2 linked regions of the Amycolatopsis sp. NBC_01480 genome follow. The protein of the gene in region 2 binds, or shares a complex with, the protein of the main gene of each other region. Links are inferred from orthologs where the notes say so. Each region holds a gene or a part of one and is shown on either strand. Other genes may lie near its edges.

Evidence for each region.
Region 1: the proteins of rpsG (region 2) and tig are in contact, whole or in part, in a crystal structure (PDB 3GTY), measured with the Thermotoga maritima proteins. The link is inferred for Amycolatopsis sp. NBC_01480 from one-to-one orthologs. Residues at the interface, in WP_004081843.1 of Thermotoga maritima: Lys34, Lys52, Lys55, Glu59, Arg62, Gln63, Glu66, Asn67, Lys69, Val71, Arg95, Ala109, Lys110, Lys111, Gly112, Arg113, Pro114, Glu117, Glu121, Ile124, Ala125, Tyr127, Asn128, Asn129, Thr130, Gly131, Lys135, Asp139, Arg142, Met143; in WP_004081061.1 of Thermotoga maritima: Glu122, Val124, Val129, Leu130, Tyr133, Glu188, Gly259, Ile262, Tyr263, Glu266, Ser270, Glu273, Gln274, Glu277, Arg308, Gln311, Ile312, Ser315, Tyr316, Glu325, Arg329, Arg336, Leu363, Phe366, Trp367, Arg373, Leu377, Arg381, Leu384, Glu387.

What each region holds. Positions count from the first base shown.
Region 1 is NZ_CP109442.1:420,385-435,508, forward strand. Bases 6,384-9,306 are described here. They hold tig (trigger factor), read right to left. Parts: upstream 8,593-9,306; coding sequence 7,174-8,592; downstream 6,384-7,173. Other genes in these bases: OG371_RS02135 (ATP-dependent Clp protease proteolytic subunit), read right to left, coding at 6,384-6,399; OG371_RS02140 (ClpP family protease), read right to left, coding at 6,425-7,036; OG371_RS02150 (fatty acid desaturase), read left to right, coding at 8,911-9,306. In the rest of the region: OG371_RS02105 (hypothetical protein), read left to right, coding at 1-617; OG371_RS02110 (carotenoid oxygenase family protein), read right to left, coding at 610-1,971; OG371_RS02115 (TetR/AcrR family transcriptional regulator), read left to right, coding at 2,040-2,732; OG371_RS02120 (alpha/beta hydrolase), read left to right, coding at 2,751-3,695; OG371_RS02125 (hypothetical protein), read right to left, coding at 3,712-4,119; ATP-dependent Clp protease ATP-binding subunit ClpX, read right to left, coding at 4,225-5,520; more of OG371_RS02135, read right to left, coding at 5,746-6,383; more of OG371_RS02150, read left to right, coding at 9,307-10,926; OG371_RS02155 (fructosamine kinase family protein), read left to right, coding at 11,014-11,844; OG371_RS02160 (hypothetical protein), read right to left, coding at 11,892-12,449; OG371_RS02165 (sensor histidine kinase), read left to right, coding at 13,010-14,563; OG371_RS02170 (methyltransferase), read left to right, coding at 14,611-15,124. UniProt on the Bacillus subtilis protein: Involved in protein export. Acts as a chaperone by maintaining the newly synthesized protein in an open conformation. Functions as a peptidyl-prolyl cis-trans isomerase.
Region 2 is NZ_CP109442.1:3,966,024-3,981,176, reverse strand. The notes cover bases 4,794-7,745. They hold rpsG (30S ribosomal protein S7), read right to left. Parts: upstream 6,529-7,745; coding sequence 6,058-6,528; downstream 4,794-6,057. Other genes in these bases: OG371_RS19065 (hypothetical protein), read right to left, coding at 7,257-7,403; rpsL (30S ribosomal protein S12), read right to left, coding at 6,528-6,902; fusA (elongation factor G), read right to left, coding at 4,794-5,994. Outside these bases: rplB (50S ribosomal protein L2), read right to left, coding at 1-79; rplW (50S ribosomal protein L23), read right to left, coding at 94-405; rplD (50S ribosomal protein L4), read right to left, coding at 402-1,091; rplC (50S ribosomal protein L3), read right to left, coding at 1,088-1,744; rpsJ (30S ribosomal protein S10), read right to left, coding at 1,777-2,082; tuf (elongation factor Tu), read right to left, coding at 2,575-3,768; more of fusA, read right to left, coding at 3,895-4,793; OG371_RS19060 (GNAT family N-acetyltransferase), read left to right, coding at 7,840-8,328; OG371_RS19055 (hypothetical protein), read right to left, coding at 8,350-8,838; OG371_RS19050 (hypothetical protein), read right to left, coding at 8,915-9,163; OG371_RS19045 (hypothetical protein), read right to left, coding at 9,184-9,465; OG371_RS19040 (hypothetical protein), read right to left, coding at 9,692-11,452; OG371_RS19035 (hypothetical protein), read right to left, coding at 11,571-13,430; OG371_RS19030 (hypothetical protein), read left to right, coding at 14,000-15,153.

The sequences.
Region 1 (15,124 bases), 3.5 Mb from region 2 along the record:
CGCTCAACGGGAGCTGCCTGCTCGGCCCCCGGGTGCTCGCCGTCGCCGACTGCTTCGCCGGGCTGATCTGGCGGGTCGACCTGGACGAGGGCGCGCGGCACGCGACCGCCCGGGTCTGGCTGGCCCACGACACCATGGCGGACGACCCGGACGGCGAGGTCGCGCCGCCGCGGCAACCGGGCGTCAACGGGGTTCGTTACAGCGCGCGGACCGGATACCTCTACTACACCTCGACCGCGCAGCAGGTGTTCATGCGCGTCCCGGTCGACCCGGCGACGCTCGATCCGGCCGGGAGCCCCGAATTCGTCGCCGCGATCGACAACGCCGACGACTTCTGCCTCGATGAGGAAGCCGGATTCGCTTATGTCACCAGGCATCGCGCCAACACGCTCGACCGGGTGCCGCTGGCCCCGCGGCACGGCAGCGAGGTCCGCCACCTCGCCGGCGACCCGTTCGACGAGCTGCTGGCCGGGCCGTCCAGCGCCGCCTGGAGCCGGGACCCCGGCCGGGTCATGTACGTGACCACGGACGGCGGCACCACCGCGCCGCCCGGCGGGATCGTCCGCGAGGCCATGCTGCTGCGCGTCGAACTGCACACAGTGGACAATCCTAACTAGACGGGACCCAGTTCCCGTGGAACCCGTGCGGCACCCGGTCCGGCAGGTGCACCGTCGCCACGGTCTCCAGCGTCGCCGCGTCCAGCAGCGAAAGCTCACTGCGGTGGGTGGCGGCGTCGAACACGAAGCCCATCAGCACGCCCTCGTCCTCGGCAGCGTCCACATGGGACGGGATGAACACGAACTCGCCCGGCCGGCGGCCCGCGCCGAACGAGCGCGCCGACGAGGATCCCTTGGCCAGGTCGTGTTTGTACAGTTCACCGGAGCCGCTGGACCCATTGTCGGTCGCCACCGCGTACCCGTACCGGTGCGGCAGCCCGACCAGCCGCTCGTCGACCCGCGGGAATTCCTGGCCGTGCTCGTCGAGGCGTTCCTCCAGCACCTTCCCGGCGGACAGCTCGACGGTCCACCGGTCCAGCGTCGGCGTGCCCCGCTCGGGGCCGCGCAGCTCCCGGTCGAACATCTTCGGGTGCCGGACCACGTCGAGCACCACCCGATCACCCTCGTCGTAGGCGTTGAGCGGGTGGAAGACGTAACACGGCCCCACGTCGAACCAGCGGACGTCGCCGTTGCCCCCCTCGCGCGGCATCACCCCGACCCGCGCCGGGTAACGCGGGTTCCAGCGGTACGGCAGTGAGCTGACCCCGCGCCCGGCCATGGCGCGCAACGGATCCGGGGCGCCCACCGCCACCGGCGCCTGGTCCGGGTCGAAGGTGACCGGCAGGTCGTAGAACACCACATACCGCTCGGTGAGGGAGAAGTCGTGCATCATCGGCGCCCCGGCCACCTCGATGTCGACGACCCGGCGGGCCCGGCCGTCGGTGCCGATCACGCTGTACTGCACCTGGTTCCCGAGCCCGAAGCGGTACGAGACGGCGTGCAGCTCACCGGTGCGCGGATCCCGTTTCGGGTGGGCGGTGTAGCCGCCGGTCAGGGTGCCGTCGAAATCGCACGGGCCGACCGTGTCGAGTTCCTCGGTCAGCTCCCACTGCGGCAGCCCGCCCTCCACCAGCGCGAGCGTGCGGCCGGCGTGCCCGATCACGTTGGTATTGGCGCCGGGGCCGGTGCTCGGGCCGGCGTCGGGCTCCCCGAGCAGCCCGGCGAGGTGCGGGGTGCGGATCCAGCGGTTGCGGTACCACTCGGCGCGGCCGTCGCGCAGCCGGACGCCGTGGACCATGCCGTCGCCGAGGAACCAGTGGTAGCTCTCCGGGTCGGTGCCGGGAGGTGGATTGGGGCCGTTGCGCAGATAACGGCCGTCCAGGTACTCGGGGATGTGCCCGGTCACCTCGAGCCGCGTGCTCGTGTGCTCGTGGCCGACCGGGGCGTAGTTGTCTTCGAGGAACTGGTTGACCATCGTGCCCTCCCAAGCCATAACCCTGTTATGGAACTCAGGTATAACAGGGTTATGCGATACTGGCAAGCATGACCGAGAAGCCTCGCGGCAGCGATGTGAAGGAACGGCTCGTCGAAGCCGCGGTGCGCCTGCTCGCCGACAGCGGCCCCGAGGCGCTCCAGGCGCGCAAGATCGCGGCCGAGGCAGGAACGTCCACAATGGCCGTTTATACGCATTTCGGCGGAATGGCGGCGTTGCTGGACGCCGTGGCGGCGGAGGGATTCCGGCGGCTGAGCGCCGATCTGGCCGCGGTCACGCCGACGGAAGACCCGGTGGCCGACCTCCTCGCACTGTCGCTGGCATACCGGCACACAGCGCGGGCGCACCCGGAGCTGTTCGCGGTCACCTTCGGCCGGGCGAAGGGCCTGAGCCTGGCCGAGGTCGTCGCCTCGGGCGACTCGAACGAGGGAAGCACGGCGTTCGGCTACCTGCTGCGGGCCACCGAGCGGGCGATCGAGGCCGGCCGCTTCCACGGGGAGCCGTTCCCGGCCGCGGCGCAGCTCTGGAGCGCGGTGCACGGGTACGTCACGCTGGAGACTTCCGGGCACTTCGGGCAGCGCCGGCAGGATGTCGAGGACATCTTGGTGCCACTGGGGGTGACCCTGGCGATCGGGCTCGGGGACACTGCCGAAGCGGCCCGCCGATCCGGCGAGGCCGGCCTGGCCGGCTGGCACCGGGCGGAAACGCGCAGCAGCATGGAGACCGACGAAGGCAACGCCTGAGCGCCGAGCCGCGTCCTAATGGGTGTGGGGGACGGAGATCAGGTGCGCGAAACGGACGAACCCGCGGCGAACCGGCGGTGGATGAGCCGCCGCTCGGCGCTGATCGCGGGTGCCTCGGGACTCGGCGTGGCCGGGCTGGCCGTGGGGACGGCCACCGGAGCCGTGCCGTTCAGTCAGGCGCTGCAACGGGTGCTGGGCGTCGCGTCGTCCACTCCCGTCACCCAGCTCGGCAGCATGCGGGTGGAGCGGGTGCACTCGGCCGCGCGCGGGCGTGACGTCGACCTGGTGTTCCTGCTGCCGAGCAAGAAGCCGCCGCACGGCCTGCCGATGTCACTGATGCTGCACGGCCTGCACGGCACCGCGCGCAACGCCGCACCGAGCGGCCTGCTGAAGCAGCTGGCGAGTGACGTCGCCCGCAAGGCCGCGCCCGCGTACGGCTACGTCGCCGTCGACGGCGGCGACAACTACTGGCACCAGGTCCACCCCGGCGACGACCCGATGGCGATGCTGCTGGAGGAGGTCCCGCAGTGGCTGCGCGCCCGCGGCTTCGCCGGCCCGGACGGCCTGCCGTTCGCCTGCTCGGGCGTCTCCATGGGCGGTTTCGGCGCCATGCTGTACGGCCGCCGCCGCCTCGAACGCCGCCAGCCGCCCGAGGCCATCGCGGCCATCTCCCCCGCGCTCATCACGTCGTGGCCGGAAATGGCGAAGCGCCACATCTTCACCGGCATGACCGACTGGACGGCGCTGGACCCGCTCCGCCACCTCAACGCGCTGCAGGGCGTCCCGACGGCTGTGTGGTGCGGCACCGAGGACTCGTTCATCACCGGGGTGCGCCGGTACATCGCCGCCACCCACCCGGCCATCGGCTACACCGCGAAGGGCAAGCACACCGACGCGTTTTTCCACTCGGTGGTGCCGAGCCTGGTGAGCTTCGTCGGCAAGCACCTGCCCCGCACCGCCTGAGCGGCAGGGCCCTCGGTCAGGAAGAGACCCAGCGGCCGACGACCGAGATCAGCCAGAAGCCGACCATCGTCGCGACCACGAAGAGGGTGGCCCAGCGCAGCTGCAGCGGGCGGGTTTCCGCGGCGCGCAGCAGGCGCAGGAAGTACCAGGCGCCGGCGAACAGCGGGATCGGGATGAGCGGCAGCGCCGAAAGCCGGGTCCCGACCGCGACCAGGCAGACCGCCGCGAAGACCGCCAGCATGATGGTGGAAGCGCGGTAGAGCCACGGGCAGCGGGTCAGCACCGAGGCCACGACCCGCTCGCTCAGCTCGACAATGCCGACGGAAGGGCCCGAGGGCTCGTCGGTCTCGAGGGGAACCACCGGTTCGGCCGATTCGACGGTCGTGTGGTCCCCGGGGGCTGCGGTCAGCGGCACGGTTGTCATCCACTCCATTATCGCGCCTGCCGCGAACACCTCGTCAGCGGACTCTCACAACACAGTATTCCGCGGCCGCCCGAGTGCTGAATCCGGGCGGCCGCGGAACTGCGATCAGGCCGACTTCTCGCCACGCTCGCTGCGCGCGCGGCGGGAGGGCTGCCGCGCCACGATCGTGGGATTCACGTTCTCCCGGACCGTCTGCTCGGTGATCACGACCTTCGCCACGTCGTCGCGGCTCGGGATGTCGTACATCACCGGCTGGAGGACCTCTTCCATGATCGCGCGCAGGCCACGGGCACCGGTGCCCCGCAGCACCGCCTGGTCGGCGATCGCCTCCAGCGCGGTCTTGGTGAACTCCAGCTCGACGTTGTCCATCTCGAAGAGCTTCATGTACTGCTTCACCAGCGCGTTGCGGGGCTGGGTGAGGATCGAGACCAGCGACTCCTTGTCCAGGTGGTTCACCGTGGCGACCACCGGGAGGCGGCCGATGAACTCCGGGATGAGGCCGAACTTGATCAGGTCCTCGGGCATCGTCTCGGAGAAGACGTCACTGCCCTCGATCTCGGCCTTGGTGCGGATCTCCGCGCCGAAGCCGAGGCCGCGCTTGCCCACGCGCTCGTTGATGATCTTCTCCAGCCCGGCGAAGGCGCCGGCCACGATGAACAGCACGTTCGTCGTGTCGATCTGGATGAACTCCTGGTGCGGGTGCTTGCGCCCGCCCTGCGGCGGCACCGACGCCGTGGTCCCCTCGAGAATCTTCAGCAGCGCCTGCTGCACACCCTCGCCGGAGACGTCACGCGTGATCGACGGGTTCTCCGACTTGCGGGCGATCTTGTCGACCTCGTCGATGTAGATGATGCCCGTCTCGGCGCGCTTGACGTCGTAGTCGGCCGCCTGGATCAGCTTCAGGAGGATGTTCTCGACGTCCTCGCCGACATACCCGGCCTCGGTCAGCGCCGTGGCGTCCGCGATGGCGAACGGCACGTTCAGCAGCTTCGCCAGCGTCTGCGCGAGGTAGGTCTTGCCGCAGCCGGTGGGGCCGAGCATCAGGATGTTGGACTTCGCCAGCTCGACCGGCTCGTCCTTGGAGTCCTTGGGCCCGGCCTTGTCGTCGGCCTGGATGCGCTTGTAGTGGTTGTAGACCGCGACGGCCAGTGTCTTCTTCGCGTCGTCCTGGCCGATGATGTACTGCTCGAGGAACTCGTGGATGTCGGCGGGCTTCGGCAGCTCGTCGAGCTTCACGTCGCCGGCTTCGGCCAGCTCCTCTTCGATGATCTCGTTGCAGAGGTCGATGCACTCATCGCAGATGTAGACCCCGGGGCCGGCAATGAGCTTCTTCACCTGCTTTTGGCTCTTCCCGCAGAAAGAACATTTCAGCAGGTCGCCGCCGTCACCGATCCGTGCCATGGCCGTTGACCTCGTCCCCTCCGGTGCGCGAAACACGCACCTGACACTTCGCTCGCCGCCCCGGCCGCTGCCCGATCGCACCGGGGCCTCACGCATTGCCACTGACGGTACCCGTCCGAAGCCGCGAGCGGGAACACCCGCGGCCCCTACCGGGCAAGTAGGGCTCGACACTAGACCAGGAAACCGGTACGTGTCGTCACTCCGACACGCACCGGTCCCGGTGAATCAGAGCGCCGAAGCCTTCCGGTACGGAAGCACCTCGTCGATCAGGCCGTAGGCCTTGGCCTCCTCGGCGGTGAGGATCTTGTCCCGCTCGATGTCGGCCTTGATCTGGTCCGGCTCCTTGTTCGTGTGCTTGGCCAGGATGACCTCCATCTGGCGCCGCACCCGCTGGATCTCGTTGGCCTGGATCTCCAGGTCCGAGACCTGCCCGTAGGTGCCCTCGGTGGCCGGCTGGTGGATCAGCACGCGGGCGTTGGGCAGCGCCATGCGCTTGCCCGGGGTGCCCGCCGCCAGCAGCACCGCGGCGGCCGAGGCCGCCTGGCCGAGGCACACGGTGGAGATGTCCGGGCGGATGTACTGCATGGTGTCGTAGATCGCCATCAGCGAGGTGAACGACCCGCCCGGGGAGTTGATGTAGATGCTGATGTCGCGGTCCGGGTCCTCGTGCTCGAGGTGCAGCAGCTGGGCCATCACGTCGTTGGCCGACGCGTCGTCCACCTGCACCCCGAGGAAGATCGTCCGCTCCTCGTACAGCTTGTTGTACGGGTTGGACTCCTTCACGCCGTAGCTGGTGCGCTCGACGTAGGAGGGCAGGATGTACCGCGATTGCGGGGTCTGCGGAGCCCGGAAGTCACCCGGGAGCCGGAAATTGCTCATGAGAGGTCTCCTGTGTGCTTCGCGCTCAGTTGGTCGGGTTGAGGCCGTTGCCGTCGCCGCGGCTCAGCACGTGGTCGACGAAGCCGTAGTCCTTCGCCTCCTGCGCGGTGAACCAGCGGTCGCGGTCGCCGTCCGCGATGATCTGCTCGGTGGTCTGCCCGGTCTGCTCGGCCGTGATCTTGGCCAGCTCCTGCTTCCACTTGTTGAACAGATCGGCCTGGATCGCGATGTCCGAGGCCGTGCCGCCGACGCCCGCCGACGGCTGGTGCATCAGGATCCTGGCGTGCGGGAGCGCGTACCGCTTGCCCGGCGTGCCCGAGGAGAGCAGGAACTGCCCCATCGAGGCCGCCATGCCCATGGCGTAGGTCGCCACGTCCGGCTTGATCAGCTGCATGGTGTCGTAGATGGCGAACCCGGCGGTGACCGAGCCGCCCGGGGAGTTGATGTAGAACCGGATGTCGGACTCGGCGTCGTCCGCGTCGAGCAGCAACAGCTGCGCGGTGATCCGGTTGGCGATCTCGTCGTTGACCTCGGAGCCGAGGACGACGATGCGCTCCTGGAGCAATCGCTCGAACACCGAGTCGGTGAGGGTCAGCCCCGCGGTGCCGGTCCGCCCCTCGGGCATGTGCTGCTTCACGTCTGCCTGCCTTTTCGCCGGCGGCGGCCCGTGTCGTACCAGGCGCCGCTGTCGTCTTCAGATGCTTGACTAACAACCGACCCTAACGAACTTGGGCGGTGCAGAATGCCTCACACCGCCCAAGTTCGCTTACAGCTTCACTCCGCCGGGGTCTTGGCCGCTTCCTCGGTGACCTGCGTCTCCTCGGTACCGCTTTCGACGCCGCCTTCGACCACCGCGGGGGTGTCGGCCTCGTCACCGGCGCCGAACAGCTCCGAGAGGTCGACCTCCTCGCCCGAGGCGTTCTTGACCGTGGTGCCGCGGACCACCGAGGCGAGCGCCTTGCCGCGGCGCACGTCGGCGTAGATCGCGGTCAGCTGGCCCGACTGCTGGGCGCGCTGCACGTACTCGTCCGGGCTGACGCCGAAGCGCTGGGCCTGGTACATGATCCGCTCGGTGAGCTCGGCGTCGTTGACCGACGTCTGCTCCTTGTCGGCGATGGTGTCCAGCAGCAGCTGCGTGCGGACGGCCTTCTCCGACTCCTCCTGGACCTCGGCGTTGAACTCGTCCAGCGTGCGGCCCTCGGCCTCGAGCGCCTTCGCGAACTGCTCTTCGTCGTGGTCGAACGGGTGCACTGCGTCGTGCTTGCGGTTCTCGATCTCGCCCTCGAGCACCTTCTCCGGGATCGGCACCTCGGTGCGCTCCAGGAGGATGTCCAGGACCTGGTCGCGAGCCTGTACGCCCTGCTGCATCTTCTTGACCCGGGCGAGGCGCTCGCTCAGGTCGGCCTTCAGCTCGTCGATCGTGTCGAACTCGCTGGCCAGCTGGGCGAACTCGTCGTCGGCTTCGGGCAGCTCCCGCTGCTTGACCGACTGGACGGTCACGGTCACCTCGGCGTCCTTGCCGGCGTGGTCGCCGGCGACGAGCTGGGTGGTGAACGTCTTGGTGTCGCCGGCGCTGGCGCCGATGATCGCGTCGTCGATGCCGTCCACGAGCTGGCCGGAGCCGATCTCGTAGGACAGGCCGGTGGTGGAGGCCTCCTCCACGGTCTCGCCGTCGACGGTCGCCGACAGGTCGACGGAGACGAAGTCGCCGTTCTCGGCCGGGCGCTCGACGCCGGTGAGGGTGCCGAAGCGGGCGCGCAGCTCGTCCAGCTGCTCGGCGACCTCCGCGTCGGTGGTCTCGACGTCGTCGACGCTGATCTCAAGACCTTCGAGGTCCGGCAGCTCGATCTCCGGCCGCACGTCCACCTCGGCGGTGAACTCGAGCACCTCGCGGTCCTCGATCTTGGTCACCTCGAACTCGGGCTGGCCCAGCGTGCGGACCTCCCCGGCGCGGACGGCCTCGATGTACTTGGCCGGGATGGCCTCGTTGACGACCTCGTCGAGCACCGGCGCACGGCCGATCCGGCTTTCCAGGACGCGAGCGGGCGCCTTGCCGGGCCGGAAGCCCGGGATGCGCACCTGCTGGGCGATCTTGCGGTAGGCGCGGTCGAAGTTCGGCTTGAGCTCGTCGAACGGCACCTCGACATTGATCTTGACTCGCGTCGGGCTGAGCTGCTCGACGGTGCTCTTCAAGGTCTTCTCCTCGAGCGGTAAACGATGGGGTTGGACAATCCGCGGATTGGCCCCGGTCACCTGCAGACCGGGACGACCGAGTCTAGGCCAGGGGTGCGGGCGGACCGGGCCGGGGGCCATCGGACAACCTCGCCGAGCAGCGGCAGAGCGCCTGCACCGGCGCGCACGGGCGCCGCTTTGCACAGTACTTGCGCCGCTGTCGCCTTGACGCCGGCGCGAATTCCTCGCGGGACGTGCGCGAAACCCGATGTACAAATGCCGTCCGGTTGTCTAGTGTGTCACCGCTCGACCAGGAGCGCTCAAGGCGAGGAGCCGCGGATGCCCGTCGTCGACAGCCGCCCGCCCGGAGCGGGGGAACGGAGCCCGGCCACGGTCCCCGGCCCGCGGATCTCGCTGCCTCCGGTGTCACTCCCCGCACTCGCGTTGTTCCTCTGCGGGCTCGCCCTGTGGGCCACCGCCGCCTGGCTGCTGCTGGCGGGCCTGGCCTCGCCCTGGCTGACCATTCCGCTGGACGTGCTCGCCACGTTCGTCATGTTCACCGTCGCGCACGAGTCGGCGCACCACACGGCCGGCCGGCTGACCTGGCTGAACGAGGTCCTCGGCCGGCTGTCGACCCTGTTCGTCGCGGCCTACGGCTCGTTCCCGCTGTTCCGCTCGCTGCACCTGAGCAGCCACCACCACGCCACGAGCGCGCGCCCGGACCCGTGGGTGACGCAAGGGCGGTGGTGGCAGCTGCCGTTCCGCTGGTTGACGATCGACTTCCGCTTCGCGCGCCACCTCCCCCAGCACCTTCGCGGCCGGCCGTCGGGCGAGCGCACCGAGGGACTGGTGGCGCTGGCCGCGTTCGCCGCGCTGGCGACGGTCCTGGTCGCCGCCGGGTACGGCTGGGAGCTGCTGGTGCTCTACCTGATCCCGCAACGGCTGGGGCTCGGGTTGATGATGTGGTGGTTCGGCTGGCTGCCGCACCACCAGGCGTCGGCCGAGCAGCCACCCGGGCGGGTGCGGGCGGGGCTCAGGTGGCTGATGAAACCGGTGCTGCTGCACCGGAATTACTACCTGCTGCACCAGCTCCGCCCGGTCGTCCCGTTCCACCGTTATCTGCGCACGCGCGCCGCGCCGGCCGGCCCGTGGGGCCGTGAGCTGACCACGACGGAACACCGCGCGTGGCGCCGGCTGACGAAGAGCTTCGCCGAGCCGCCCGCGCCCCCGGCCGCGCCGGAGCCCGGCCCGCGACGGTTCCACCGGCTGCTGGTGGACCACGTCGAGCCCACCGGCGAGGACGCCGTGGTGATCACCTTCGCCGTGCCGGACCAGCTGCGCGAGACGTTCCGGCACCGGGCCGGCCAGCACGTGGCGGTGCGCGCCCTGATCGGTGGAATGCCGGTGCGGCGCACGTACTCGATCTGCTCCGCCGAAGGGAGCGGCCTGCTGCGCATCGCGGTGCGGCGGCGCGACGGCGGGGCGTTTTCCTCGTACGCCAACTCGCAGCTGCGGGCCGGCGACCAGCTGGACGTGCTGCCGCCTTCGGGCGGGTTCACGCTGACGCCCGTGCCCGGCCGGGCCGCGCATTACGTCGCGCTCGCGGCGGGCAGCGGCATCACGCCGGTGCTGTCGATCCTCGCGACGGCTTTGCGCGACGAGCCGCACAGCCGCGCGACCCTGTTGTTCGTCAACACTTCCGGAGCCACCACGATGTTCGCCGACGAGATCGGCGCGCTGGCGCGGCAGTGGGCCGGACGGCTGCACGTCATCCACTACCGCACCGACGAGCGTGACCCGGACCTGCACGCGCACCGCCCGGCCCGGCATTTCGACACCGTCGGCGAGGCGCTGGCGATCTCGCACGAGCGGTACCTCAGCGGCCGCCTCGACGGCACCCGGCTGCGCGCGCTGCTGCAGAACCGGCTCCACCCGGCGAAAGTCGACCGCTGGTTCCTGTGCGGCCCGCGCGGTCTGCTGGACCTGGTGAAGCAGACGCTGGCGGAGAACTACGTGCCGGACGAGGACGTCCACTTCGAGCTGTTCGCGGGAGCGCCCGCGCGACGGCCGCAGGGGGCGCCGGCCAAGCTGTCGGTGAACGTGGGGAACCTGACCAGTGAGGTGGTCACGAAGCCGGGCGAGACCGTGCTGGACGCTTCGCTGCGCGCCGGCCTCGACGTGCCGTACTCCTGCACCGGCGGCGCGTGCGGCAGCTGTGTGGCGAGGCTGGCGCGCGGCCGCGTCGACATGGACGTCCGCTACGCCCCGACCGAGGCCGACGTGGCAGAGAACCGGATCCTGACCTGCCGCGCCCGGCCGACCACCGCCGAACTGGCCGTCGACTACGACCGCTGAGCCGCTTGGGCCGGTACGGTGCCGGTCGTGGATGCCGCCGCGGCTGTCTCCCGGCTCACCGGCCGCACGGTCACCGCTACGAGACGGATGTCCGGTGCGCTGACCGAAGCCGTCCTGGACGGTGGGGATGTGGTGGTGGTCAAGCGGGGGCACGCGCCCGGTGCCACGGCCGCGGAGGGCGCGGGGCTTCGCTGGCTGGCTGAGCCCGCTGTGGTGCCGATCCCGGTGGTGCACGGGTATGACGAGCAGTGGCTGGTTCTCGACCGGATCGACGAACGGGCGGCGGGGCTAGGGGGCGGCGGACGGATCGGTCGGGGGCAGTCTGGCCGCGGCACGATGGACACGGCGGCGCGGCTGGGCCGTGACCTCGCCGCACTGCATGCCGCCGGTGCGCCCGCGTTCGGCTCTCCTCCCCCGGACGCCCCGGCCGCCGCGTGGATCGGCCTGGCGCCGATGGAAAACACGCCGGGCCCGGACTGGCCGGAGTGGTACGCCGAGCACCGCGTCCGGCCGTACGTCCGCCTCGCCCGGGACCGGGGGACGCTGAGCGCCGAGGAGGCCGGGGCGTTCGACCGGGTCTGCGATCGGCTCCCGGCGCTGTCCGGCCCGCCGGAACCGCCGTCCCGCCTCCACGGCGATCTGTGGAACGGCAACGTCCTGTGGACGCGGGACGGCGCGTACCTCATCGACCCGGCAGCCCACGGTGGGCACCGCGAAACCGACCTGGCGATGCTGGACCTGTTCGGCTGCCCGGGGCTGGACCGGATCCTCGGCGCCTACGCCGAAACCGCGCCGCTGTCCCCCGGCTGGCGTGAGCGAATCGAACTGCACCAGCTGTTTCCGCTGTTGGTGCACACGGTCCTGTTCGGCCGCTCGTACGCCACGCAGGCTTTGTCGATCGCTCAACGGTTGTCCTGACGCGCGACTGTCCTATACAGACAGTCCACTTGCGTCTCAACGAGGGCTCAGTTCCCCGATCCGGTGCCGCCCGGCGGCGTGCCACCCGGGCCTCCGGTGGTGGTGCTGGTCTCCGTGATCGAGGTCGCGGTGGCGGTGGTGCCCGAGGTGGTGGCGACGATGGTGACCTCTTCACCGTTGGTGACTCCGGTCGCGGTGCTGGAGTCGATTGTGTAGACCTTCGTGAAGCCGTCGGCGCTCTGGGCGGTCAGTGAAGTGGCGCTCAGGGCGGTGACTTTGCCCTTCTGCAGGAACTCGGTGACGTAGTTGCCGCTGGTGCCGGTGGTGACGAATTCGCCGTGCAGGGCGGCGCTCAACGTCGCCGCGCCACCGGGCGCGCCCCGGCCGCCCAGCTGGCCCGAGCCAGGGCCGGTGGCACCCGAGGCGGTCGTGCTCGACGAAGACGAACTCGCCGCCCAGATCCCCGCGCCACCACCCACGACGACCAGCGCGGCGACCCCGCCCGCGACCCACTTGCGACGGCCGGTCCAGGGCGTGCCACCGGGTGCCGGGGGTGTGTCGCCGCCCCAAGTGTCCGGCGTGGACGGTCCGGAACCCGGCGGCACAGCGCCGCCCGAAGACCCGGCCGGACCCGAGGCGGCAGGCGGAACTGCCTGGCCGGGCGCCGAAGCAGCGGCCGATGCGCCAACCGGTTGACCCGGGGCCGCGGGCGTGCCATAAGCCGAGACGGGCTGACCCGGCGCTGCAGCCTGGCCGTAAGCCGGATTGGGTTGGCCGGGCGCCGAAGGCGGCCCGTAAGCCGGACCAGGCCGGCCGCTCATCCCGGCGCCGTAGCCGTTCAGTGGCGCGGAACCGGCGGGCCCCGAGTTGGGCCAGGCCGCGGGCCCGCCATGGGGCGGAACCGCCGGACCGGACGGCCGGGGCGGGACGGCCGGCTGGCCGCTGCGAGGTGTGGTCATGACTTCACTCCGTGGGTGTGAAAGCTGAGTGCAAAAGGGATCTGAAACCCACCGTGGGCGGCGACGCTGTGTGCGCACTGTGGCCGCCGTCAGACGGTGCTGTGACCGGCTTTCCGGCGCACTCGTGACATTCCCGCGATCCCTCGCACAGCCGACTCACAGGCAGCACACATCGCTCCCACACTCTGGGCCCGCACGCTCTTGTCATGGCACAGCGCGCGAAGGGAGCACCCGGCCGGCCCACCCGGTTCGGGCGGCTTTCGCTGCGCATGAAGCTGACGTTGTCGATCGTGTTGCTGCTGTCGCTGGTGTGCCTGGTGATCGGGGTGGTCAGCGAGTTCGCGCTGAGCGCCTTCCTCACCAGCCAGACCGACGGGCAGCTCTACGCCGCCGCCGACCGGGCCAAGGACTTCGCCATGCACGGCGGGCCGCTGGGCGGGCACAACCCCCTCGACGCGCCCGGGCAGGGCGCCGGGACGGTCAACGCGCACCTGGTCGGCGACCACCTCGTCGACGGCGGGTCGCTCTCGCAGCACGGGCAGCAGGTCACGCTCACCGCCGCGCAGCTGGACGCCCTGCAGACAGTGCCGGTCGACGGCAAGGCCTACAACCGCACCCTCGACCAGCTCGGCGACTACCGCGTCACCGCGTCGGCCATCCCGGGCGGGGTGGTCGTCACGGGGGTCCCCCTCGATCCCGTGCACCTGACGCTGCTGACGGTCGGGCTGATCCTGTTCGGCGTCGCCGCGGTGGGGGTCACCGGGGCGGCGATCATCGGGGCTTTCGCGGTCCGGCGCACGCTGCGGCCGCTCGAACGCGTCGCGACGACCGCCGCGCGCGTCTCCGAGCTGCCGCTGGACCGGGGTTACGTCGACCTGTCGGTGCGGGTCCCCGACGGCGACACCGACCCGCGCACCGAGGTCGGCCAGGTCGGCTCCGCGCTGAACCTCATGCTGGGCCACATCTCCGCCGCGCTGGAGGCGCGGCACGCCAGCGAGATGCGCGCCCGCCAGTTCGTCGCCGACGCGAGCCACGAGCTGCGGACGCCGCTCGCCGCCATCCGCGGGTACGCCGAGCTCGCCGGGCGCGGGCGGATGCTGGTGCCGCCGGACATCGCGCGGTCGATGACCCGGATCGAGTCGGAGGCCGACCGGATGACCACGCTCGTCGAGGACCTGCTGCTGCTGGCGCGGCTCGACGCGGGCCGCCCGCTCGAACTCGCCGAGGTCGACCTCGCCCGGCTGGTCGCCGACGCCGTCGGGGACGCCCACGTCGCCGGGCCCGGGCACGAATGGCGGCTGAACCTGCCGGACGAGCCGATCCTGGTGCACGGCGACGTCCAGCGGCTGCACCAGGTCCTGGCCAACCTGCTCGCCAACGCCCGCGTGCACACCCCGCCCGGGACCACCGTCGTCACGTCGCTCGCGCGCTCGGCGGACGGCAGTGCCGTGGTCACCGTGACCGACAACGGCCCGGGCATCCCGCCGGACCTGCTCCCGGCCGTCTTCGAACGCTTCGCGCGCGGCGATTCGTCACGCTCGCGCGCCGCGGGCAGCACCGGCCTCGGCATGGCCATCGCGGCGGCGGTCCTGGTCGCGCACCACGGCACGATCGAGGTGCACAGCCACCCGGGCCGCACCGAGTTCGCCGTCCGGCTGCCGACGGTCGTGCCCGCGCAACGCAGCCGTTCCGTCCCGCAGCTCGAAGCCCGGCGCCCGCACAAACCGGGGCGTCCGCCGAACAACCTGCGCGCGTCCTGACGGAAATACAGCTGCCACAGCCAAGACGGCCTGGTTAGGTTCGGGCGATGGAGCAGATCCGAGCCATGGCCGACCTCGCCACGCCGATGTCCATCCGGGTGGCCGCCACGCTCAGCTTGGCCGAGCACGCCGGAACCGTTGGGGCGACGGCAGAACAGCTCGCCGCCGCGACCGGAACCGCGGCGCCGGCCCTCCGGCGGCTGCTTGACCACCTCGTCGCGATCGACGTCTTCACGCTCGACGATGGCCGGTACCGCCCGACCGACCTCGGCGCGCAGCTGCGCGAGGACGCCCCGGAAGGGATCAAGCCGCTGCTCGACATCACCTGCGCCGGCGGCCGGGCCGAACTCGCGTTCGTCGACCTGCTCGGCACGATCACCACCGGAGAGCCCGCCTACGAGCAGCGGTACGGCCGCGGATTCTGGGCGGACCTCGGCGCGGACCCGAAGCTGCGGCGCACGTTCGACGCCCAGATGAACTGGCGGTTCCAGGCGCAGGCGCCGCAGATCGCCGAGCGTTTCGACTGGAGCCGGTTCACCGAGGTCCTGGACGTCGGCGGGG
Region 2 (15,153 bases):
ACCGGGTGATCTCGGCGAAGTCCGAGACGCTGGAACCGCGACGACCCGGGGTCGTCGGCTTGTACTTGCGGATGCCCATGTCAGCTCAGTCCTTTACGCGGTGGGTCCGCCGAAGATCTCGATCGCCTTGCTCTCAGGCGAAAGAGTCACGATGGCGCGCTTGGTGTCCTTGCGCTTGCCGAAGCCTGCGCGAGTCCGCTTCCGCTTGCCCTGACGGTTGGCCGTGTTGACGCTGACCACCTTGACGCCGAACACCTTCTCGACCGCGATCTTGATCTGGGTCTTGTTGGCGTCCGGACGGACGATGAACGTGTACTTGTGGTCCTCGAGCAGCCCGTAGGACTTCTCGGAGATGACCGGCGCGAGCAAGATGTCGCGGGGGTCGGCAATGGCGACCGAACTCACTGCTCGTCACTCCCTTCCGAAACCTCGCTCGACCGTGCGGTCGCCTTCGCGCCCTTGCCCCGGACGGGGCCGGCGACGAACGCGTCGTACGCGGCCTTGGTGAACACGACGTCGTCGTTGACCAGCACGTCGTAGGTGTTGAGCTGGTCCGCCCAGATCAGGTGGACCTGCTCCAGGTTCCGCAGGGAAACCCAGCTGAGCTCGTCGTCGCGGTGCAGCACCACGAGAACGCGCTTCGCCTGCGTCACCGCGGCGATGGCGTTCTTGGCGGCCTTGGTCGAGGGCTTCTCGCCACCGACCAGCTCGGTCACCACGTGCAGCTGCCCGGCGCGCGCCCGGTCCGAGAGGGCACCGCGGAGGGCGGCGGCCTTCATCTTCTTCGGGGTGCGCTGCGAGTAGTCGCGCGGCGTGGGGCCGTGGACGACGCCACCGCCGTTGAACTGCGGCGCGCGGGTCGAACCCTGACGGGCGCGACCGGTGCCCTTCTGCCGGTACGGCTTCTTGCCGCCACCGGAGACCTCACCACGGGTCTTCGTGTCGTGCGTGCCCTGGCGCGCGGCGGCCAGCTGGGCCACCACCACCTGGTGCATCAGCGCGACGTTGGCCTGCACATCGAAGATCTCCTCGGGGAGCTCCACGGTGCCGTCGGCTTTACCGGCCGGGGTCTTCAGCTCGACGTTCGTCATTCGGTGATACCACCCTTCGCGGCGCTGCGAACGAACAGCAGGCCGCCCTTGGGACCGGGCACCGCGCCCTTGATCAGCAGCAGGCCGTCCTCGGCACGCACGGCGTGCACGGTCAGGTTCTGCGTGGTGACCCGGTCGTTGCCCATCCGGCCCGCCATGCGCAGGCCCTTGAAGACGCGGCCGGGGGTGGCACAGCCACCGATGGAGCCCGGCTTGCGGTGCACGGCCTGGGCACCGTGGCTCGCGCCCTGGCCCTTGAAGCCGTGGCGCTTCATGACACCCGCGTAGCCCTTGCCCTTGCTGGTACCGGTGACGTCGACCTCGACGCCGGCGGCGAACACCTCGGCGGTGATCTCCTGGCCGACCTCGTAGGTCTCAGCGTCGGTGGTACGCAGCTCCGCGAGGAACCGTCGGGGGGTCACGCCCGCCTTGTCGAAGTGGCCGGTGCGCGGCTTGTTCACCCGGCGCGGGTCGACCGCGCCGAACGCCAGCTGCACGGCCCCGTAGCCGTCCTTGTCATGGGTCCGAACCTGGGTCACCACGTTCGGGCCGGCCTTCACGACGGTGACCGGAACGATCCGGTTCTGCTCGTCGAAGACCTGGGTCATGCCGAGCTTGGTGCCCAGGATGCCCTTCATCTGCCTGTCAGACATGAGTTTCTCTATCTCCGCCGCTCGCCCAACGCTTACTGGATGTTGACGTCGACGCTCGCCGGCAGGTCGATGCGCATGAGCGCGTCGACCGTCTTCGGCGTCGGGTCGAGGATGTCGATCAGACGCTTGTGCGTGCGCATCTCGAAGTGCTCGCGCGAGTCCTTGTACTTGTGCGGCGAGCGGATGACGCAGTAAACGTTCTTCTCGGTGGGCAGCGGCACCGGCCCGACAACACGGGCGCCGGTGCGCGTGACCGTCTCCACGATCTTGCGCGCCGAGGTGTCGATCGCCTCGTGGTCGTAGGCCTTGAGCCGGATGCGGATCTTCTGTCCCGCCATGGTGGCTGCTCGTTCCTTCGTCGTCTCGTGCCGCTTGTCTGGTCAACCCGGGCCTGAGCCCCGGTTTCAGCAGTTCAACGGCCCTGTCCCCGGTCCACGCGGTCGGGCGTGTCGCGCCCGACGCACAGACGGATCCCGTGGGATCGTCCTGCCTGGTCTTCCTCAACGTGAGGTGGCCGCGGGCCGGCGTACCGGCCTCTGGCCTTTGCCCGCTAGCCGCACCCCGAAGGAAGAGCTGGACGGACCGTGGCCACTCGTACAGGGGCGGCCGGAACCCGTTGAGTCATTCGCACAACTCTGGGATTCGGCCGCCCCGGGACGAGCAACCTGATTAGTGTCGCACACGTGATTTGACGCCCCGAACCCGGGGGTGTACTGGCGTCCCGCGAGCCTGCGCGCATGACCTGCGCTAAGACTTGGGCGGTGGCGCGCGTCGTGTCCGCCTTGGCAGCCGCGACGCGCGTTCCAGCACCCCCGGGCGGGGCGCCTAAATCACTTGTTGATCTTGGTGACCTGGCCCGCGCCGACGGTCCGGCCACCCTCACGGATGGCGAACCGCAGGTTCTCGTCCATGGCGACCGGCTGGATCAGCTCCACCGAGATGTCGGTGTTGTCGCCCGGCATGACCATCTCCGTGCCCTCGGGGAGGGTCACGACGCCGGTCACGTCCGTGGTGCGGAAGTAGAACTGCGGGCGGTAGTTGTTGAAGAACGGGGTGTGACGGCCGCCCTCGTCCTTCGACAGGATGTAGACCCGGCCCTCGAAGCTCGTGTGCGGGGTGGTGGTGCCCGGCTTCACGACGACCTGGCCACGCTCGACGTCCTCGCGCTTGATGCCGCGCAGCAGGAGGCCGACGTTGTCGCCCGCCTGGCCCGAGTCGAGCAGCTTGCGGAACATCTCGACACCGGTGACAGTCGTCTTCTGCGACTTCTCCTTGATGCCGACGATCTCGACCTCTTCGTTGACGTTGACCACGCCACGCTCGACACGGCCGGTCACCACGGTGCCGCGGCCGGTGATCGTGAAGACGTCCTCGATCGGCATCAGGAACGGCTTCTCGAGCTCACGCACCGGGTCCGGCACGTTGTCGTCGACGGCGGTCATGAGCTCGAGAACGGCCTCGGCCCACTTCTCGTCGCCCTCGAGGGCCTTGAGGCCGGACACGCGCACGACCGGCGCGTCGTCGCCCGGGAACTCCTGCGAGGACAGCAGCTCGCGGACCTCCAGCTCGACGAGCTCGAGGATCTCCTCGTCGTCGACCATGTCGGCCTTGTTCAGCGCGACCACGATGTAGGGCACGCCGACCTGGCGGGCGAGCAGCACGTGCTCACGGGTCTGCGGCATCGGGCCGTCGGTCGCCGCGACCACGAGGATCGCGCCGTCCATCTGAGCGGCACCGGTGATCATGTTCTTGATGTAGTCCGCGTGGCCGGGAGCGTCCACGTGCGCGTAGTGACGCTTCTCGGTCTGGTACTCGACGTGCGAGATGTTGATCGTAATACCGCGCTGGCGCTCTTCGGGCGCGTTGTCGATCTGGTCGAACGCACGCGACTCGTTGAGCTCCGGGTACTTGTCGTGCAGAACCTTGGTGATCGCCGCGGTCAGAGTCGTCTTACCGTGGTCAACGTGACCGATGGTCCCGATGTTGACGTGCGGCTTGCTCCGCTCGAACTTCGCCTTCGCCACTGGAATGTCCTCCTGGACTGATTTCGCTTTTGTGCTCGTGGGCCGGCGTGGCTGCCGGCCCACGATATTTCTCGTCTGTGCTGCGGACGTTCAGGAGTGTCCCTTATGCCCGCGAGCGAACGGGGACTACTCCCCCGTCGCCTTCGCGATGATTTCCTTCGCGACGTTCGCGGGAACCTCGGCGTAGGAGTCGAACACCATGGAGTAGTTCGCACGACCCTGGGTGCGAGACCGCAGGTCGCCCACGTAACCGAACATCTCCGACAGCGGGACCAGTGCCTTGACGACACGGGTACCGGCGCGCTCCTCCATGGCCTGGATCTGGCCACGGCGGGAGTTGAGGTCGCCGATCACGTCGCCCATGTAGTCCTCGGGCGTCGTGACCTCGACGGCCATCATCGGCTCGAGGATGACCGGGCTGGCCTTCCTCGCGGCTTCCTTCATCGCCATCGAACCGGCGACCTTGAAGGCCATTTCCGAAGAGTCGACCTCGTGGTACGCACCATCCAACAAGGTGAACTTCAACCCGACGAGCGGGTAGCCGGCCAGGATGCCGTACTGCATGGCGTCCTGCGCGCCCGCGTCGACCGACGGGATGTACTCCCGCGGCACGCGGCCACCGGTGACCTTGTTGTCGAACTCGTAGAGAGCACCGTCGGTGCGCTCGAGCGGCTCCAGCTTCACGATGACCTTCGCGAACTGGCCGGAGCCACCGGTCTGCTTCTTGTGGACGTAGTCGAGCTTGTCCACCGTCTTGCGGATGGTCTCGCGGTAGGCCACCTGCGGCTTACCGATGTTCGCCTCGACCTTGTAGTCGGACTTCATCCGGTTGACGAGCACCTCGAGGTGCAGCTCGCCCATGCCGGCGATGATCGTCTGACCGGTCTCCTCGTCCAGCTTCACCTGGAACGTGGGGTCCTCTTCGGCCAGCTTCTGGATCGCCAGGGAGAGCTTCTCCTGGTCGGCCTTCGTCTTCGGCTCGATCGCGACCCGGATGACCGGCTCGGGGAACGTCATCGACTCCAGCACGACCGGGTTCTGCGCGTCGGCCAGGGTGTCACCGGTGGTGGTGTCCTTCAGGCCGATGACCGCGTAGATGTGGCCCACCTGGGCCTCTTCGACCGGGTTCTCCTTGTTGGAGTGCATCTGGAAGATCTTCCCGATGCGCTCCTTGCGCTCCTTCGTCGCGTTGACGACCTGCGCGCCGGCCGCGACCTTGCCCGAGTACACCCGGATGTAGGTCAGCTTGCCGAAGAACGGGTGCGCCGCGATCTTGAAGGCGAGCGCGGCGAACGGCTCGTCCACCGAGGGCTTGCGGGTGACCGGGGTCTCGCCGTCGGCGAGGAAGCCCTCGACCGGCGGCATGTCCAGCGGCGACGGCAGGTAGTCGACGACCGCGTCGAGCATGGGCTGCACGCCCTTGTTCTTGAACGCGGAGCCGGCCAGCACCGGGAAGACCTGACGGGCAATGGTGAGCTTGCGGATGCCGGACTTGATCTCGGCCTCCGTCAGCTCCTCGCCCTCGAGGAACTTCTCCATCAGCGTGTCGTCGGCCTCGGCGGCGGTCTCGACGAGCTTCTCGCGGTACTCCGCGGCCAGCTCGGCGAGCTCGGCCGGGATGTCCTCGACCGAGTAGTCCTCGCCCTTCTTGACCTCGCCGCGCCAGGTCAGCGCCTTCATGCGGACCAGGTCGACAACGCCCTCGAAGTCGTTCTCGGCACCGATCGGCAGCTGGATGACCAGCGGCCGGACGCCGAGGCGGTCGACGATGGTCTTCACGGTGTAGTAGAAGTCCGCGCCGAGCTTGTCCATCTTGTTGACGAAGCAGATGCGCGGGACGTCGTACTTGTCCGCCTGCCGCCAGACCTGCTCGGACTGCGGCTCGACGCCTTCCTTGCCGTCGAAGACCGCGACCGCGCCGTCGAGCACCCGGAGGTTGCGCTCCACCTCGACGGTGAAGTCGACGTGGCCCGGGGTGTCGATGATGTTGATCTGGTTGTCGTCCCAGAAGGTGGTGGTGGCAGCCGAGGTGATGGTGATGCCCCGCTTCTGCTCCTCCTCCATCCAGTCCATGGTGGCGGCGCCGTCGTGGACTTCACCGATCTTGTAGTTGACCCCGGTGTAGAACAGGATCCGCTCGGTGGTGGTGGTCTTACCGGCGTCGATGTGCGCCATGATCCCGATGTTGCGGACCTTGTTCAGGTCTGTCAGCACGTCACGTGCCACGAGAATGTTCCCCTGTCTCAAGCGTGGGGCCCGGCATGGCTTGGATCGGCAGCCGGGCGGAAATCACCAGCGGTAGTGCGCGAAGGCCTTGTTGGACTCGGCCATCTTGTGCGTGTCTTCACGGCGCTTGACGCTGGCCCCGAGGCCGTTGCTCGCGTCGAGCAGCTCGTTCTGCAGGCGCTCGATCATCGTCTTCTCGCGACGGGCCTGCGAGAAGGAGACCAGCCAGCGCAGCGCGAGGGTCGTGGAGCGGTTCGGCTTGACCTCGATCGGCACCTGGTACGTGGCGCCACCGACGCGTCGGCTCTTCACCTCGATGGTGGGCTTCACGTTGTCCAGGGCGCGCTTCAGCGTGACGACCGGGTCGGTGCCGGACTTCTCGCGGGCGCCTTCGAGGGCGCCGTACACGATGCGCTCGGCCAGCGAACGCTTGCCGTCCTTCAGCACCTTGTTCACCAGCTGGGTGACCAGCGGGGAGGCGTAGACGGGGTCGGAGATCAGCGGCCGCTTCGGGGCCGGACCCTTGCGGGGCATTAGCTCTTCTCCTTCTTCGCGCCGTAACGGCTGCGCGCCTGCTTACGGTTCTTCACACCCTGGGTGTCGAGAGAGCCGCGGATGATCTTGTAGCGGACACCCGGCAGGTCCTTCACTCGGCCACCGCGCACGAGCACCATCGAGTGCTCCTGGAGGTTGTGGCCCTCACCGGGAATGTAAGCCGTGACCTCGATGCCGCTGGTCAGCTTCACACGCGCGACCTTGCGCAGCGCCGAGTTCGGCTTCTTGGGGGTCGTGGTGTACACGCGGGTGCACACGCCACGACGCTGCGGGCTCCCCTTGAGGGCCGCGGTCTTCTGCTTGGCAGCCTTGTCCTGGCGGCCCTTGCGGACCAGCTGCTGGATCGTGGGCAATGGACCAGCTTCCTGTCGTGATCTTGCTTCTTCGTGTCTTCACCGGCCCCCGCGGTCGGGCGTGTCGGCCCGCGTCACGGTCTTTCGACCGGTAACTTCCCGGAGGGATTTCCGTCGGAACCCCACGTGAACCAGGCCGGTGAACCGGGTGCGCGAGCACCCCGCTCATGCCATACGGCACGCGGAGCGGCCCGACGCCTGCCGGGCACGGTCTCCAAAGATACCCGGCCACTTCCCGGCAGGTCCGGGCGGGGGGTCCGAAGGGACGGCGACCGCCCATCGTAACCCCAGCTGGGGCCCACGTGGGGGCACGACCGAACCGTCCCATAGGTCAGAACATGGCGGGACGAGCGCCTATTCCTCGTCCGGCTTGGCGTGGTCGGGCTTGCCCGGGTGCGGGTCGCGCGAGAGGTCGATCAGCGGGTGGACCCCGGCCCCCTCCGGCGCGGCGTGGCTCCCCTTGGGCTGGTCCTTCTTCTCTTCGGTCCCGTTGCCGTCCATTGACGCACTCCCCTTTGGTGTGGCGGTTTCCCCTTGCGGCTCGCACGGTACCCATTCCACGTTCGGGTGACACACATGGCCGTAACGCACCATTCGCGCCGTTTCTGTCGGGGTGGGCGGTCAGGATCGGGGGCAGAGGGCGCGGGAGGCGTCTTCGTCGAGGGGAGGGAGCGGTGTGGTGACAGGGAGGGTTCGGGCAGCTCGCGGGTGGGTCCGGCAGTGGTGCCGGGGGGCCGGTCCGCGGTTCGGGGGCTTTGGTGGCGCTTCGCCGGGTGCAGGGCGGCGTGCTCCCCCGAGCGGGGGAGCGAGGTGACGAACGCCTCGATGCTTGGCGGGCCTCGGCTGGCTCCGGCGGAGGCTGGTGGGCTCGCCGGGCGGCCGGGCGTGGCCTGGCCCGGGCGTGAATTTCGGTGGACAACCTGGTGACGATGGAGCGGTGAACGATAGCTGGACGATCACCGAGACCCCCATCGACCATCCGGACTCCCGGCTGATCATCCGGGAGTACATCGCCGAGATCGCCGCTCGGTACTGGGGCCGGCCGGTCACCGAGGCGGAGGTGGACATGGCGCTGACGGAGGACCCGATCGACGACCTGGTGGCGCCCACCGGCACCTTCCTCATCGCGCGCATGTCCGACGCCACGATGACCGGCTGCGTCGGCACGCGAGTGGAGCAGCCGGGCCTGGGCGTCCTGAAGCGGATGTACGTCCGCCCAGGCCACCGCGGGAATGGTGCCGGCGCCCTCCTGGTCGCGGCCGCCGAGGACGCTGCCCGGGCACTCGGCGCGACCGTCATGCGCCTGGACACCCGGGACGACCTCGTCGAGGCCCGAGCCCTCTACGCCCGCACCGGTTACACCGAGGTCGAGCCCTTCAACAACGACAAGTACGCGGAGCACTGGTTCTCGAAGAACCTGACCTGAACCAGCTTCGGTGGTGTCGGATCAGCTGAGGCGGCCGGCGCAGGAGGCGACCTCGCCGGGGGCCGACTTCTCCGTCTTGACCACCACGCCCCGGATGGAGATCCGGCATTCCACCGCACCGGCGCCCTGGCCCATCAGCTGGACGGTCGGCGGGACGCCCGTGTTCGGCCACGTCAGGTCTTTGCGCCACGGCAACGGGACGGACAGTTCCTGGTGCACCAGGCCCAGACCGTTCTCGTCGTAGACCACGGTGGCGGTGCCCGCGCCGGTGAGTTCGTAGGTGACCGGCCAGTCGTTCGAGGCGGCGGCCACCGAGGTGGACGGCGGGAGGGTGCGGGTCACCGTCTGGTCCGGGCCGCGTTGGGGCGCGGGCCTCGACGGCTCCCCCACCACGGCCACCGTGGCCGGCGCCGGGTCGCCGCCGCCCGAGCCGAGGATCACCACCACGGCCGCGACGGCCACCACCGCGATACCGGCGATCGCGAGCCTGCCGACGATCTGTCTGTCCACGTCCCCGTTCCTCTCGCCGAGGGGCCGGTGGCTCCCGCGCGGGAGCCACCGGCCGCCGTTACCGGGTGATCGCCGCTCAGTAACCGGCGGCGGGGGCCGGCAGGAGCTTGCCCGGCACACCGTTGATCGACTGGAGCAGGCCGAGCACCGGAACACCCAGCGGAGCGAACGTCCACAGGTTGTTCAGACCACTGGTGTCCGGCTCGTCGACCACGACAACACCCGGCTGGTCCGACGTCGCGGCCAGCGCCGGCATGGACGCACCGAGCACCCCGGCGCCCGCGAGCGCCACGATCGCGACGGTCCGCGTGAAGGTCTTCTTCATGGGATTTTCCTTTCGCTGGTTCAGGAAATCGGGGTGATGAGGTTGAACAGCGGCGCGAGCAACTCGGTCGGCGCCTGGACGGTCGGGCCGAGCAGCCCGCCCAGGTCGACGCCCGGGAGGGCCCAGATCGCCGTGCCGTCACCGGTCGGCAGGGCCGGGAGGCCAGCGGTCGGCAAGCTCGGCAACGCGGGCGAATCCGGTGCCGGTGCGGCGGGAGCGGCGTCGGCCACTCCCCCGGCGAGAGCGGCGAACGCGCCCGCCACAGCGAGCGGCAGCAGGACACGGGCGATGGTGCGTTTCATGGATTCCTCTCCTCGGAACACTTCGGGGACACTTCGGGGACACTTCGACGGCGCCACTTCGGTGGGGCACTTCTCCGCCCGGTTGAGCGGAATCCGCCCGCCGGGGCGGAAGATCGGGACCTCGCGGGTGAAGTCGGCTGACCAGCAACACCGGACCTGGCCGGTGGAATCCGCCGAGCAGCGCGCGGGACATGACCGGAGCGGTTGCCAACCAGCGGGCCGCGTCTCATCGCAGGAGTCCGCTGACCGGCACGATCGTCCCGTCCGGAACCCATTGGCCCGCGTAATCACGGGTCGCCTCCATGCCGGGGGCGTGCTGTTCGCCCGGGTACATGGGCATCGCGTTCACCTGCGCGGCGGCGTAGAGCTGGACTTCGCCGTTCACGGATTGCCACTGCGGGCCCAGCCAAGACCGGAAGCCGCCGATGGTGGGGCTTTCGCCGCCGAACGTGTTGCCGACCGTGACTGCGTAGCTCACCGCCAGCTGGTCGCGCGGGTCGAAGCGCAGGGGCATCGACGAACTGGCCACGGCGTTCACGATGGGGCCGTTCAGGAGCCACGGCGCGAGGTACAGGCCGTACTGGTGCGTCGGCTTGAGGCGTTGCGATTCGGCGGCCCGCGTCATCGCCAGGTAGCCGTCCGACCAGCCCGAGACGACCACCAGGGCGGTGTCCGCGCCGGCGTCCTTTTGCACGGGCAGGCCGAGGCGCGCGGCGGTGTCGCGCACCAGCCGGGCGGCCGCCACCCCGCGGGGCGACGAATCCTCGACCAACGTGATCGCCGACGGCCTCCGGCCGGCCAGGAACTCGACCAGCTTCACCAGCGCGCCGCTGTCCTCGGGCGAAAGGGCGTCGGACGGGCAACTTGTGAGGACGTCGTGCTTCTCGGCCACCAAGCCGCCGAGCGCGGCCGAGGCGCATTCGGGCGCGTCGGCGTCGGCGATGACCGGGCCCGGCGCGGTGCCGGCGTCCACTTCGACGGTGGTGGTGGCGTCGCCGCGTTTGATCACCAGGGAACTGCGGCCGGGCGGGAGATCGACGTCGGCCCAGGTGCCCTCGGCGCCGCCGCGCGCGACGGCGGGTGAGATCAGGCCGCCCTCGGCGCCGGCGGAAAGGCCTTCACCGGCGCCGGGCGGGAAGTGCACGAGGTTGCGCCCCGGCCGTTGCGGGCTGAGCAGCACGGGCACCGAACCGCCTCCGACGGTCGCGTCGGCCAGCAGCGGCACCCCGGGGATCGGCAACGGCGGCGGCTGCGGCACCGCCGCGAGCGCGCTCCACGCGACGAAACCCGCCGCGACGCCGAGCACGCCATACCGGTACACACGCGTGGAACCGTTGCGGGACAACAGGATTCCGGACAGCACGGCGACCATGGCCGGCAGCGCGACCACGACAAGCAACGCGATGCCGAACAGCGACTCGTACAGCCGCCGGTCGAACCCGACGCCGGACAGCACCAGCTGCACGACGCCCGCGAACGTCAGCAGCCCGCCGAGCGTCACGGACAGCGGGCCGACGCGGAACTGCGTCGCGCGCCACTGCTCCGCCGGCACCCAGGCCGAAAGCAGCGTGATGCCGAACCACAGCGCGGCGGCGGCGACGTACACGGTGTCGATGGCGAAGTCGATGCCCGAGCCGTCGAGTGAGGTCTCCAGGACTACGAGCACCACCAGCGCCAGCGACGCCCACCGGCCAGCGGAAGGCCAGCGCAGCAGCACCGGCACGGCCAGCGCGAGCAGGATGTGGATGATCAGGGCGGCGAGGTTCACCTCGACCGTGGCCGCGGAAACCGCCGCGAGCACCGCGGACAGCAGGCCCAGCCCGCTGACGGTCAGCCACAGCTTCCGCGGCAGGTCACCCACGAGCGGGCGGAGAATCCCGGTGCCGGCAAGGAACGCGGTGGCCAGCAGCAGCACCAGCCGCAGCACCAGCGCGGTGATGTCCACTCCGGACGAACCGGTGCTCACCGGCGTGACGTGGTGATCCATGGAGACCTTCCGGGGAACGGAGGAGCCAGCGGGACCGGTGTCCCGAAAGCCGGGACAGCGGCGGGAAAGGAACCCGCGGCCGGCCGGCGGCTACAGCCGGCCGGCCACGGGCGAGGGGTCACTTCACGTTCTGGTCCGCGACCACGAACAGCTCCGAGTGCGGCTTCGCGTTGCCGAAGTCCCCGTGGGGCCAGGACTTGCGGTTGAAGTTGATGCCGACCTGGCCGGTGAACTCGTCCCGGAAGTTCTGGTCCACCGAGACCTTGCCGTCCGGCGAGAGGTTCAGCAGGTTGACCTTGTGGTCACCGTCCAAACCGGACCGGGCGACGAAGTAGTTCGACACCGCGAGGTGCTGCGGCTGCGTGGTTTCGTGGTAGAAACCGTCGCTGCCGAGCGCGAAGTTGTCGTACGCGCCCCAGTGCGGCCCGGCCGCCGCGGTGCCCGGGTTGATCGGCGCGGCGCCGACGACGGTGGGCAGATCGTCCCCGCCGCCCTGCTGCGCCTTCTCCTTGGTGTCGATGCGGCCCTTGATGTCGTCGACGTTGTCGCCGGCGGCCAGCAGCTTCTGGATGTCGAGCACGTACACGCCGCCGGTGGTGCCGGGGTCGTCCGCCGAGAGGGTGCCCTTCTGGCGGCCGACGATGGCGCGGTACAGGAACCGGTCGTCCGGGCTCGTCTGGATCCAGCCGCCGTTGGAGCTGGCGCCGTTCGAGTCGTTCTGCGCGTACATCGCCTTGTTGGCGGCGCCGTCGTCGAACACCTCGATCCAGTGCGGCTCCTTCGCCGTGATGTCCGGCGTGTAGAACACCGCCCCGCCCTGCATGGTTTCGGCGAACGCGCCCTTGTGCCCGGGCAGGTTCGTCACCGTGGTCTCCATCGCCGCCCGGCTTTCCGAGTGCAGCGGGTCGGCCGGGTCGGCGCGCGGGCCGTCCGGCAGGTACGACACGGTCTTCAGCTTCGGGTGGTTGCGGTCGGAGATGTCCCAGGTGCGGATGGTCGGCCGCCGCAGGTACGGCGACGGCTGCTTCACCGGGTCGAGGATGATGTTGCGCGGTTCGGCGTAGTCACTGGTGACCAGCGTGTTCAGGTCCTCGCGGGCCTGGACGCCGTGCGGGTTCGCGCAGGACGGCTTGCCCAGCTGCGGGAGGTTGTCGCACAGCTTCGCGTTGTCCCCCTGCGGAGTTGCCGCCGGGTTCTGCGACAGCACCTGCGCGTTCTGGTCGAAGTGCACGACCTCGCCGGGGCTGCCCGCGAAGCCGTTGCCGATCTGCGTGGAGCCGTCCTGGTAGGTGTACGGCCCCGGGACGACCGGGCCGCCCATGTACGTGCCGTACGCCGAGCCGTCCTTGAGCACCCAGTAGGCGTCCGGGACCGAGCCGCCGAGCGTCTGCGTCGGCAGGCTGACGCCCTTGAGCTTCAGCTGCGGCAGCGCGCTGACGTCGAACGCGTACGTCGCCGCGGCGAACAGCGCGCCGGCGTAGATCGTGTTGCCCTTGTGCCACACGTACTGCATGTGGTGCGGCTCGTTCTCGACCAGCGGCCCGACGGTGGCGGTGTTCACCACCTTGCCGTACGTCGCCGAGCCCTGCGTCGCGTCGATCACGGCGAGGAAATCGGGGCCGGGCAAGGCGTTCTTCACCTTGTTCAGGCCGCCGCCGAGCGAGCCGGGCAGGTTCTTGACGTCCTTCACCACGGTGTCGGCGATGTTCTCGTCACCGGCCCACACCAGCAGCCACTTCTTCGGGGTGCCGCCCGCGCGGGACTGCGCGGCCAGGTCCTTGGTGACCAGGTGGTTCTGCACCCAGTACTGCTTGCCGTCGGCGCCGGCCTTCGAATCGGTGAGGACCTGGACGTCGGCGTACGCGCTGGTGGTGGCGCCGGTGTACGTCACCGCGGCGACGGCGAGCGCCAGCGCGAGGGTGCCCGTCAGCGCTTTCCGCCATCGGGGCGGGGCACCCGAGGAGGAGCTGAATCGCATTGTGTCTCCCTGTTCTCAGTAATGCGAAAATGCCGAGCGGACGCGACGAACTCGCGAATGCCGAGAAGCTCAGCACCCGCTTGAAGCGTTACCGCACAAGGGAAAGAGTCGCGTCCAGTCGACGGGAATTGATTCAGAAGTCCCTACACAGCGCGCTGGCCTGCTGGCGCAGGTCGACGTGCCGGCGCCACACCAAGGCGACAGGAGAGGGCATGCGCGAAATCGTCTTGCGAATCGGACTTACTGTCAATCTTGTGATCAACGGCTGGAACGTCCGTCAAAGGGGTGAATATCCCACGACCTGGACCGACTTGCGCCCCCTCGTTACGCCGAACGGGTGGCAGCATTTCGCGACCTGCGATAGCCCGTTCGGCGGTGTCACGAGTAGTCACAATGGCGCCCGGCGACGGACCGTTTGCCCATTATGTTCGTGACCGTTTCGTGACCGAATCCCGGGAACTCAGGCGGCTGACCTGGATCAGCAGCCGAGGTGGCGCGGTGGGGCTCACGGCACGAAGGGAGGTAAGCGGCATAATCGGCGCATCAGCAACCTCGACCTGGACCGGTGAATGGACGACCTGCTCGACCCCTGGTTCATCGTCGGTGGCTACGCGATCGCGTTTGTCCTGATGCAGCTGGCCGGGTGGTGGGAAAAACGCGGCACGGTGGCGTCGGCGGTCTGTTATGCCCTGTGCGGCACCGTGGTGTCGGAGACCTCGCTGTACTGGCTCTCGGCCGGCACCGGCAGCTCGGTGCCGCAACTGGTGTGGATCGCCTTCCCGCTGGTCTTCACCGCGTTCGTGGCGTGGCGGGGCTGGCGGCAGCAGACCTGGATCCGGTGGCTGGACCCGGTCGAGGAGCCGACCTTCGGGGTACTGCCGCACAACGGTCACGCCGTGCGCCTCGGCCACCCGGACCTGCTGCCCCCGCGCCGGACGGTCGAGTTCGGCCATCAGGGCCACCAGCTGCTCGGCGTCGAGTACTCGACCAGCCCGCCGGGGCGCTCGGGTGGAGCCGTCAAGCTGGCTGAGCAGATCGACTCGATCTACGCGATGGTCGAGCTGCGGACCCCGGTGGTGCCGACCCTGGTGATCCGGCCGAACACCAAGGCGTTCGAACCGGAGCACTTCACCCCGCTGGAGGACGCCCGGATCACCCGCAACTACTTCGGCTGGCTGGACCCCGTCGCGCCCAAGCGGGAATCCATCGAGATCAACGCCGAGTTCGACCGCCGGTTCTCCGTGTCCACCGACGACCCGGAGTTCGCCGCGGCCGTGCTGACCATCGAGGTCCGCGCGCTGATCCTGAACGACCCGTGGTTCCGCGTGCGCCCGGTCGCGTTCGGCGGCGACGCGATGTGGACCATCGAATCGGGCGGGTTGACCGAGGACCGGATGTTCGGCAACTCCCGCCGGCTCGCCATCCTCGCCGCGGCCGTGCCGGCCCCGGTGTGGGAGGTGTGGGGCGACCCGGCGTTCAGCTCGGTGGCCGCCGGCTCCGACACGAGCTACACCGGCTGGAACGGCAAGCGCGGTGGTGTCGTCCGCACACCGGTGAACCGGCGGCGCGAGGCCGCGGACCGGCAGCCGGTTACCTCGGTGTCGCTGACCATGCGCTCGCTGATCGCGCTGGGCCTGCTGGTGGGCGGCCTGTTGCCGATCGGCAACTCGGTGGCGGCGATGACCGGCCTTGCCACCGAAACGCACCTGGTCGTCACCGCTAC